Regions from separate parts of the Paracoccus sp. UBA5162 genome, predicted to be linked through region 1. Evidence: riboswitches for the same ligand, from Rfam matches in the RefSeq annotation. Region 1 holds a riboswitch; the other holds the start of a gene.
The links. Region 1 has a riboswitch for thiamine pyrophosphate ahead of B4A72_RS15185 (thiamine ABC transporter substrate-binding protein). Riboswitches for the same ligand answer to the same signal wherever they lie in the genome.
Positions count from the first base shown of each region.

Region 2: it holds a riboswitch for thiamine pyrophosphate, as region 1 does, so the genes downstream of both, B4A72_RS08920 (YkoF family thiamine/hydroxymethylpyrimidine-binding protein) here and B4A72_RS15185 (thiamine ABC transporter substrate-binding protein) in region 1, are expected to answer to the same signal.

Region 1 covers NZ_DHXG01000093.1:2,847-6,445, reverse strand. Annotated here, with positions in the region: gene mutS (DNA mismatch repair protein MutS) at 1-1,841, opposite strand, end outside; TPP riboswitch at 1,910-2,008, shown strand; gene B4A72_RS15185 (thiamine ABC transporter substrate-binding protein) at 2,040-3,020, shown strand; gene B4A72_RS15180 (thiamine/thiamine pyrophosphate ABC transporter permease ThiP) at 2,996-3,599, shown strand, end outside.
Region 2 covers NZ_DHXG01000058.1:21,500-25,098, forward strand. Annotated here, with positions in the region: gene B4A72_RS08910 (ABC transporter ATP-binding protein) at 1-385, opposite strand, end outside; gene B4A72_RS08915 (ABC transporter permease) at 382-1,164, opposite strand; gene B4A72_RS08920 (YkoF family thiamine/hydroxymethylpyrimidine-binding protein) at 1,169-1,777, opposite strand; TPP riboswitch at 1,770-1,883, opposite strand; gene B4A72_RS08925 (alkene reductase) at 2,142-3,203, opposite strand; gene B4A72_RS08930 (heme-dependent oxidative N-demethylase family protein) at 3,312-3,599, opposite strand, start outside.

The sequences.
Region 1 (3,599 bases):
GCGGCGGTCAGATCGCAGTCATTGGCGACGAATCCCTCTGTCCTGCGCTTCAGCGCATGTTCCACCACAGGGTGCCGGCCGCCCTCGATCCGAAAGGCGCGGCTGCCATCGACGCGGGGACGCACCCAGCCCTCGCCTGTCGCGATATCGGCGAAGGCGCCGGCAAGGTCGATCTCGGCCAGCGCGCGCGCCGCCTGCCCGATCCGCGGCGCATGATCCAGCACCGCGGCGCGAAGCCCATCGAAGATGCCGCGCTCGATTTCCAGCGCGCGGTCGCGGGCGTTGAGGATGCGCGTCTCCAGTTCCGAAAGCTCGACCGTGGTAAAGCGGATCTGGTTGGCGGTGGTCTGACGGTGGATGAAGGTGTCCGCCATCGCCAGCATCCGGTCGGCATGGGTGGTGGTGGTCTCGATGAAATATCCCAGCACGTTGTTGTGCCTGATCTTCAGGCTTTGCACCCCGGCCCTGGCGGCGTAATCGGCCTGCATCCCGGCGATCACGCCGCGCCCCTCGTCGCGCAGGCGGCGGGTCTGGTCCAGATCGGCGTCGTGACCGGGCGCGACGAAACCGCCATCGCGACCCAGCAGCGGCGGCTCGGCCACCAATGCCTGTTCCAGAAGATGGATCAAATCGTCATGTCCGGCCAGATCGCGTGCGGCGTCGCGCAGGATCGGCGCGACATCGCCGGACAGCCGCGCGGCGATCCGGGCACCCTGGGTCAGGCCGGCACGGATCGCGGCCAGATCGCGCGGTCCGCCCCGGTCCAGCGCCAGACGGGACAGGGCGCGGTCCATGTCGGGCACACGGGCCAGTGCCTCGCGCAGATCGGTCGCGAGGCGCGGATCATCGACCATCTGCGCCACCGCGTCGTGCCGCGCATGGATCAGCGCCAGATCGCGGCTGGGGGCGCTGATGCGGCGTTCCAGCAGCCGCGCCCCCGCCGCCGTGACGGTTCGGTCGATGGCAGCCAGCAGCGATCCCTCGCGCCCGCCCGACAAGGCCTGGGTCAATTCCAGATTGCGCCGGGTCGAGGCGTCGATCTGCATCGCGGCGCCGTGGCGTTCGCGCGCAGGCGGGCGCAACAGCGGCAACCTGCCTTTCTGCGTCATCTCCAGATACTCGACGATCGCCCCCATCGCCGACAGTTCCGCGCGCCCGAAGGTGCCGAATCCGTCCAGCGTCTCGACCCCGTAAAGCGCGCAGAGCCGACGAGCACCCGCGCCGCTGTCGAAGGCGCCGGCGTGACGATCGGTCAGGGCGGCGCCCGATTCCGCCGCCAGATCGCCGAGGCCCGCACCTTCGCAGGCCAGAATTTCACGCGGCGCAAGCCTGGCCAGTTCGGGTCCGAGGCGCGGCAGCGGACATTCCATTACCTGAAACGCGCCGGTCGAGATATCGACCCAGGCCAGTGCGCTGTCCTGGCGTACGGTCGCGAAGGCGGCCAGGAAATTGTGGCGCCGTGCCTCCAGCAGCGATTCCTCGGTCAGGGTACCGGGCGTGACCAGCCGCACCACGTCGCGGGCAACGACCGACTTGGACCCCCGTTTCCTGGCCTCGGCCGGATCTTCCATCTGTTCGGCGATGGCGACGCGGAACCCCTTGCGGATCAGCGTCAGCAGATAGCTTTCGGCGGCATGGACCGGCACCCCGCACATCGGGATGGGCTGGCCCTCATGGGTGCCGCGTTTCGTCAGCGCGATGTCCAGGGCGGCGGCGGCGGCCACGGCGTCGTCGAAGAACATCTCGTAGAAATCGCCCATGCGATAGAACAGAAGCGCGCCGGGATTGGCGTCCCGGATCGCCAGATACTGCGCCATCATCGGTGTGGGCTGATCGCTCATGCCGGTCCTTCGTCTGTCCTTGCCGGCGGTTCTATCCGCTTGCGCCGGGCTGTGGAACCACTACATTCAGACCCACCTCGGGGGGCCATACCGGCTGAGACGCGACGCGCGGACCCGTTGAACCTGATCCGGCTAACACCGGCGGAGGGAAGGTGACGCTGCCCTTTCTTTCGAAACCCCGTCTGAAAGGAGGCAGCGATGAAGAAGACCCTGATCCTCGCCCTGCTGGCCGCGACCCCCGCCGCCGCGCAGGACAAGCCCGTGCTGACCGTCTATGCCGGCGATTACATCGCCAGCGAATGGGGCCCCGGCCCCAGGATCGAAGAAGGGTTCGAGGCGTTCTGCGACTGCGACCTTCGTTTCGTGACCGGCGACATCCTGCCCCGTATTCTGATGGAGGGCGAAAACACCCAGGCCGACATCGTCTTCGGACTGAATACCGATGTCACGGCGCGGGCGCGCGCCTCGGGATTGTTCGCGCCGCATGGGCAGGATACCTCGGCCATGTCGATGCCGGTGGAATGGACCGATGACATCTTCCTGCCCTATAACTGGGGCGAGACGGCCTTTGTCTATGACGAGACGCGGCTGGACAATCCGCCGGCCAGTTTCGAAGACCTGCTGAACGCGCCCGACGATCTGAAGATCGTGATCCAGGATCCGCGCTCTTCCATTTCCGGCCTCGCGCTGCTGCTTTGGGTCAAGGCGGTTTATGGCGATGAGGCGCCCGAGGCATGGGCCCGGCTGGCGCCCAAGGTGCTGACGGTGACCAAGGGCTGGTCGGAAAGCTATGGCATGTTCACCGAGGGTGAGGCCGATATGGTGCTGTCCTACACCACCTCGCCCGCCTATCACATCGAGGCCGAAGACGATACGACCAAGCGCGCCGCGATCTTTCCCGAAGGTCATTATTTCATGGCCGAACTGGCCGCGCAGCTGAAAGGCACCGACCAGCCGGAACTGGCACAGAAATTCATGGACTGGATCCTGACCCCGGATTTTCAGAAGTCGATCCCGCTGGCGAACTGGTCGCTGCCCGCGAAACTGCCCGAGGCCGAATGGCCCAGGGTCATGCGAGAGCTGCCGCGCCCGGAAAAGACCCTGTTCTATTCCGAAGACGAGGCCGAGGCGCTTCGCAAACCGGCGCTGGATGAATGGCTGCGGGCATTCTCGCAATAAGACACCAGTCCGGCGGCGCGGCCGTCGCGGCCGGCCTGGGGACGCTGATCCTGGGCACCCTTGCGGCGGTCGCGTGGCAGGCACGTGGGCTGTCCGGGCTGGGCCCCTGGGATTGGCGGGCGGTCTGGTTCACGATCTGGCAGGCCGCGGTATCGGCGGGCCTGTCGGCGGCGCTGGCCATTCCGGTGGCCCGCGCGCTGGCCAGACGGCGCTTTCCGGGACGATCGGTTCTGGTCACGCTGCTGGGCGCGCCCTTCATCCTGCCCGTGATCGTCGCGATCATGGGACTGATCGCGGTCTTCGGCCGCAACGGCGCCATCAACGAGGGCCTGCGCGCGGCAGGCCTGCCGGAATTCAGTGTCTATGGCTGGCAGGGCGTCATCCTGGCCCATGTCTTCTTCAACCTGCCGCTGTCGGTGCGCCTGATCCTGCAGGGCTGGCAGGCCATTCCGGCGGAACGATTTCGTCTGGCCGAAAGCCTGGGCTTCGCGCCCGCCGACATGGCGCGGCATCTGGAACGGCCGATGCTGCGCGGCGTGTTGCCGGGCGTCTGGCTGGCGGTGTTCCTGGTCTGCCTGA
Region 2 (3,599 bases), on a different contig from region 1:
CCGGCCAGTGACGTTCGAATCCGTCCAGGCCGAACTGCGCGAAAAGCGGGGCGACGCGGGCGCGCGCTTCGCGCCGTGGCAGGCCCTGCACTTCCAGCCCCAGCGTCACGTTGTCGATGATCCGCCGCCACGGCATCAGCGCATCGCGCTGCGGCATGAAGGCAAACGGCCTATTACCCGCTGCCAGCGGGCGCCCGGAGACCAGAATTTCGCCGCGATCGGGTGCAAGTCCGCCGGTCATCAGTCTGAAAAGCGTCGATTTGCCCGCGCCCGAGGGACCGAGGATCGAAACGAACTCGCCGCGCTCCACGTGCAGCGACACGCCGTCCAGAACCGCCGTTCCGCCCAGCCGAACCGCGGCGTCGCGGATGTCGAGCAGGCTCATGGCCGCTGCTCCTCGACCTGCCGCCAGGGCATTGACAGGTGTTGGAGCAGCACCGTCGTCGCGAACAGGACCAGCGTCAGAGCGGCGCTGACGAAGACCGCCGCCAGAACCAGGTCGGGACGGAAATTGTTCTTGGCATTCAGGATGTAGATGCCCAGCCCGCGCGCCGCCCCGGCATATTCGGCAAAGATCGCCGCGACGACGGCATAGGTGATCGAAATGCGCAGACCGGCGAAGAAAAAGGGCAGTGCCGAAGGCAACCGCGCGCGGCGGAAGATGGTCGCCCGCGATGCGCCCATCGTCGCCAGAAGCTGCTCGATCTCGGGCTCGGTCGCCTCGTAGCCATCGACCAGCGCCACCAGCATCGGAAAGAACGTGACCAGCGCGACCAGCGCGATCTTGGGGCCAAGGCCGAAGCCGAACCAGAGCACGACAAGCGGCGCGATCGCCACCAGCGGCAGCGTCTGGCTGATGATGAAGACCGGAAACAGCGCCCGGCGCAGCGGACGCGCGAAATCGATCAGGACCGAGAACGCAAAGGCCGCGCCCAGCGAGACCGCAAAGCCCAGCAGCGTCGCCTGGATCGTCGGCACCGTATTCGCCCAGATCACCTGTCGGTTCGCCGCCAGTTGTCCGGCGACCCGGCCGGGCGATGGCAGGACGCTCGGCGGGATCCCCGACAGGCTGACATGGATCTGCCACAGCGCGATCAGCGTGCCGACCGACAGGATCGCGGGCAGCGCGCGCGTGACGCGCTCGCGCATCGTGGGTTTGGGCATCGGATCAGGCCGCGGAGGGACTATTGGCCGACACGGTCAGGTCGATGGTCACATGCCCTTCGGGCGGACCGAAGCGGCAGAACGCCTGGGCGAGCGCGGCGAAGACGGGACCGGCATCGCCCCCGAGTCGCGTGCAGAAGTTCTTTGCGCGATCGAAGACGCCGCTGTCGCGAAGAAACTCGATGCAGCCATAGATTTCGGCCATGTGGTCGCCGCCGCCCATGACATAGAGCGAAAGCTGCGCGGCTGCGGTTTCTCCGGTTTCGGGGGCGTCGCGCAAGGCCTCTTGCGCTGCCGCCTGGCGCAGGGCCAGGGGCTCGCGGGATGTGTCCATCGCGTCGCTGCGGCACATCGGATCGTCGGGCTCGCCCGGGCAGCCGCGCGACAGGGTTGCGTGCAGGACGACATGGGTGCGCGTGGCGGCGGCGGCGACGAAAAGGTCGCGGATCGCGGGAAACAGCACCTCTGGCGGACCGACCAGCAGGGTGGAGATATCGTCGGTTTCGATCCGCAGCCGGTCGCGATAGGGCCCAAGCGCGGCCAGCGCATCGGTGATGACGTCGATGAACCTGTCCGTCATCGGGTAAAGGGAAATCTGTGCGCCGGTGAACATTCGTTCCTCCTTGCTCCGCTGGCATGACCCAGATCAGCTTTGAGGGTCCGCAGGCGTCGCGCCCGCATCTCAGCCCCGGCCATACGGGGCACCCCTGTGGATGGCTTGAAGTGATCACAGACCGCAGCCGGGCGCAACCGATTCGCTCGGACCGATCGCGGCGCGCGCGAAGGCTCATCGGACCAGATCAGGCTGCCGCCGGTCAAGGCGGCGTCGCCCCCGCCACGACCGCCGCGGGATCGCCAATCCTGCGGTCGCGCCCGGCAATGACCGGAGGACACAAGCAGCGCGGGATCCGGCCCATGAATGACGCCTGCCGAGGCCGGGGCGTCGCGGCCGGCGCCTCGCGCCGGCCGTTTCCGCGTTACGCTGCGGCTTCCGCCGGGAGATAGTCGATATAGCCCTTTTCGCCGCCCGCATAGAAGGTCGAGGGATCCTGCGGGTTCAGGGGCAGTCCCTCGCGGAACCGGCGCGGCAAGTCCGGAGTGGCGATGAAATCGCGTCCGAAAGCCGCCGCATCGGCGCGGCCCTGGCCCACAAGGCTGCGGGCGCTGTCCCGGGTCAGCCCTTCATTGGCGATGATCGGACCACCGAAGGCGGCCTTGATGGCGTCCAGCAGGCTGTCTTCGGCCGGATGTTCGCGCAGGCACAGGAAGGCCAGGCCGCGCTGGCGCATCTGGTCGGCGACGCGGGTGAACAGGGCGCTGCGGTCGCTGTCGCCCATGTCGTGCGAATCGGCGCGCGGGGCAAGGTGAAGGCCCACCCGATCCGCGCCCCAGACCCCGATTGCCGCATCTGCGATGTCCTCCAGGAAACGGGTGCGGTTTTCAAGGCTTCCGCCATAGCGGTCGGTCCGCCTGTTGGTGCTGTCTTGCAGGAACTGGTCGATGAGATAACCGTTCGCACCATGAATCTCGACCCCGTCGAAGCCCGCCGCCCTCGCGTTCTGCGCGCCCTGGCGATAGGCTTCGACGATCGCCGGGATTTCATCCGTCTCCAGTGCCCGGGGGGTGACATATTCCTGCTGCGGCCGCACCAGGCTGACATGGCCCTCGGGCCGGATCGCGCTTGGCGCGACCGGCAATTTGCCGTTCAGGAACAGCGGCGCCGAGATCCGCCCGACATGCCACAATTGCAGAAAGATCAGCCCGCCCTCGGCATGGACGCCGCGGGTCACCCGTGCCCAGCCTTCAACCTGCTCCTGGCTCCAGATGCCGGGCGTATCGGCATAGCCCACCCCCATCGGCGTGACCGACGTCGCCTCGGTCAGGATCAGGCCGGCGCTGGCGCGCTGGCGGTAATATTCGGCCATCATCGCATTCGGGACGCGGGATCCGCCGGCGCGCGCGCGCGTCAGCGGCGCCATCACGAGACGGTTCTTCAAGGTCACGGCCCCGAGTGTCAGCGGATCGAAAAGGGTTGGCATCTGGCGTCCTTTCTGCCTGTCCTGTGCTTTGACCATTCGACCTGTGCGGCGGGCCGGAGGTTTTCAACGGCGCGCGGCGCAAGCTTGCGTCCCATCTGGCGCATGGCTTCAGGTGCCGTGGCGGATCGGAAATTGTCGCAGGGCCCGGCGCTGATCGGGGTCCAGCGCCTCGGGGCGGATGACGCTGGTATGGATCGAGAAGACCACCGCGCCGGTTTCGGGCAGGCGGAACAGACATTGCCGCTCGACCCGGATGAAGGGCGCGGGGTCGGGCGGGATGCGGTCCTGTTCCTCGGTCAGGGGGTGGTGCAGCGGCGCGTCGGAATGATGCGCCGTGCCGCGCATCAGGCCCGGACCGGGGCGCAGCCCATCCAGCAGCCGCTGGACGCGGCGGCC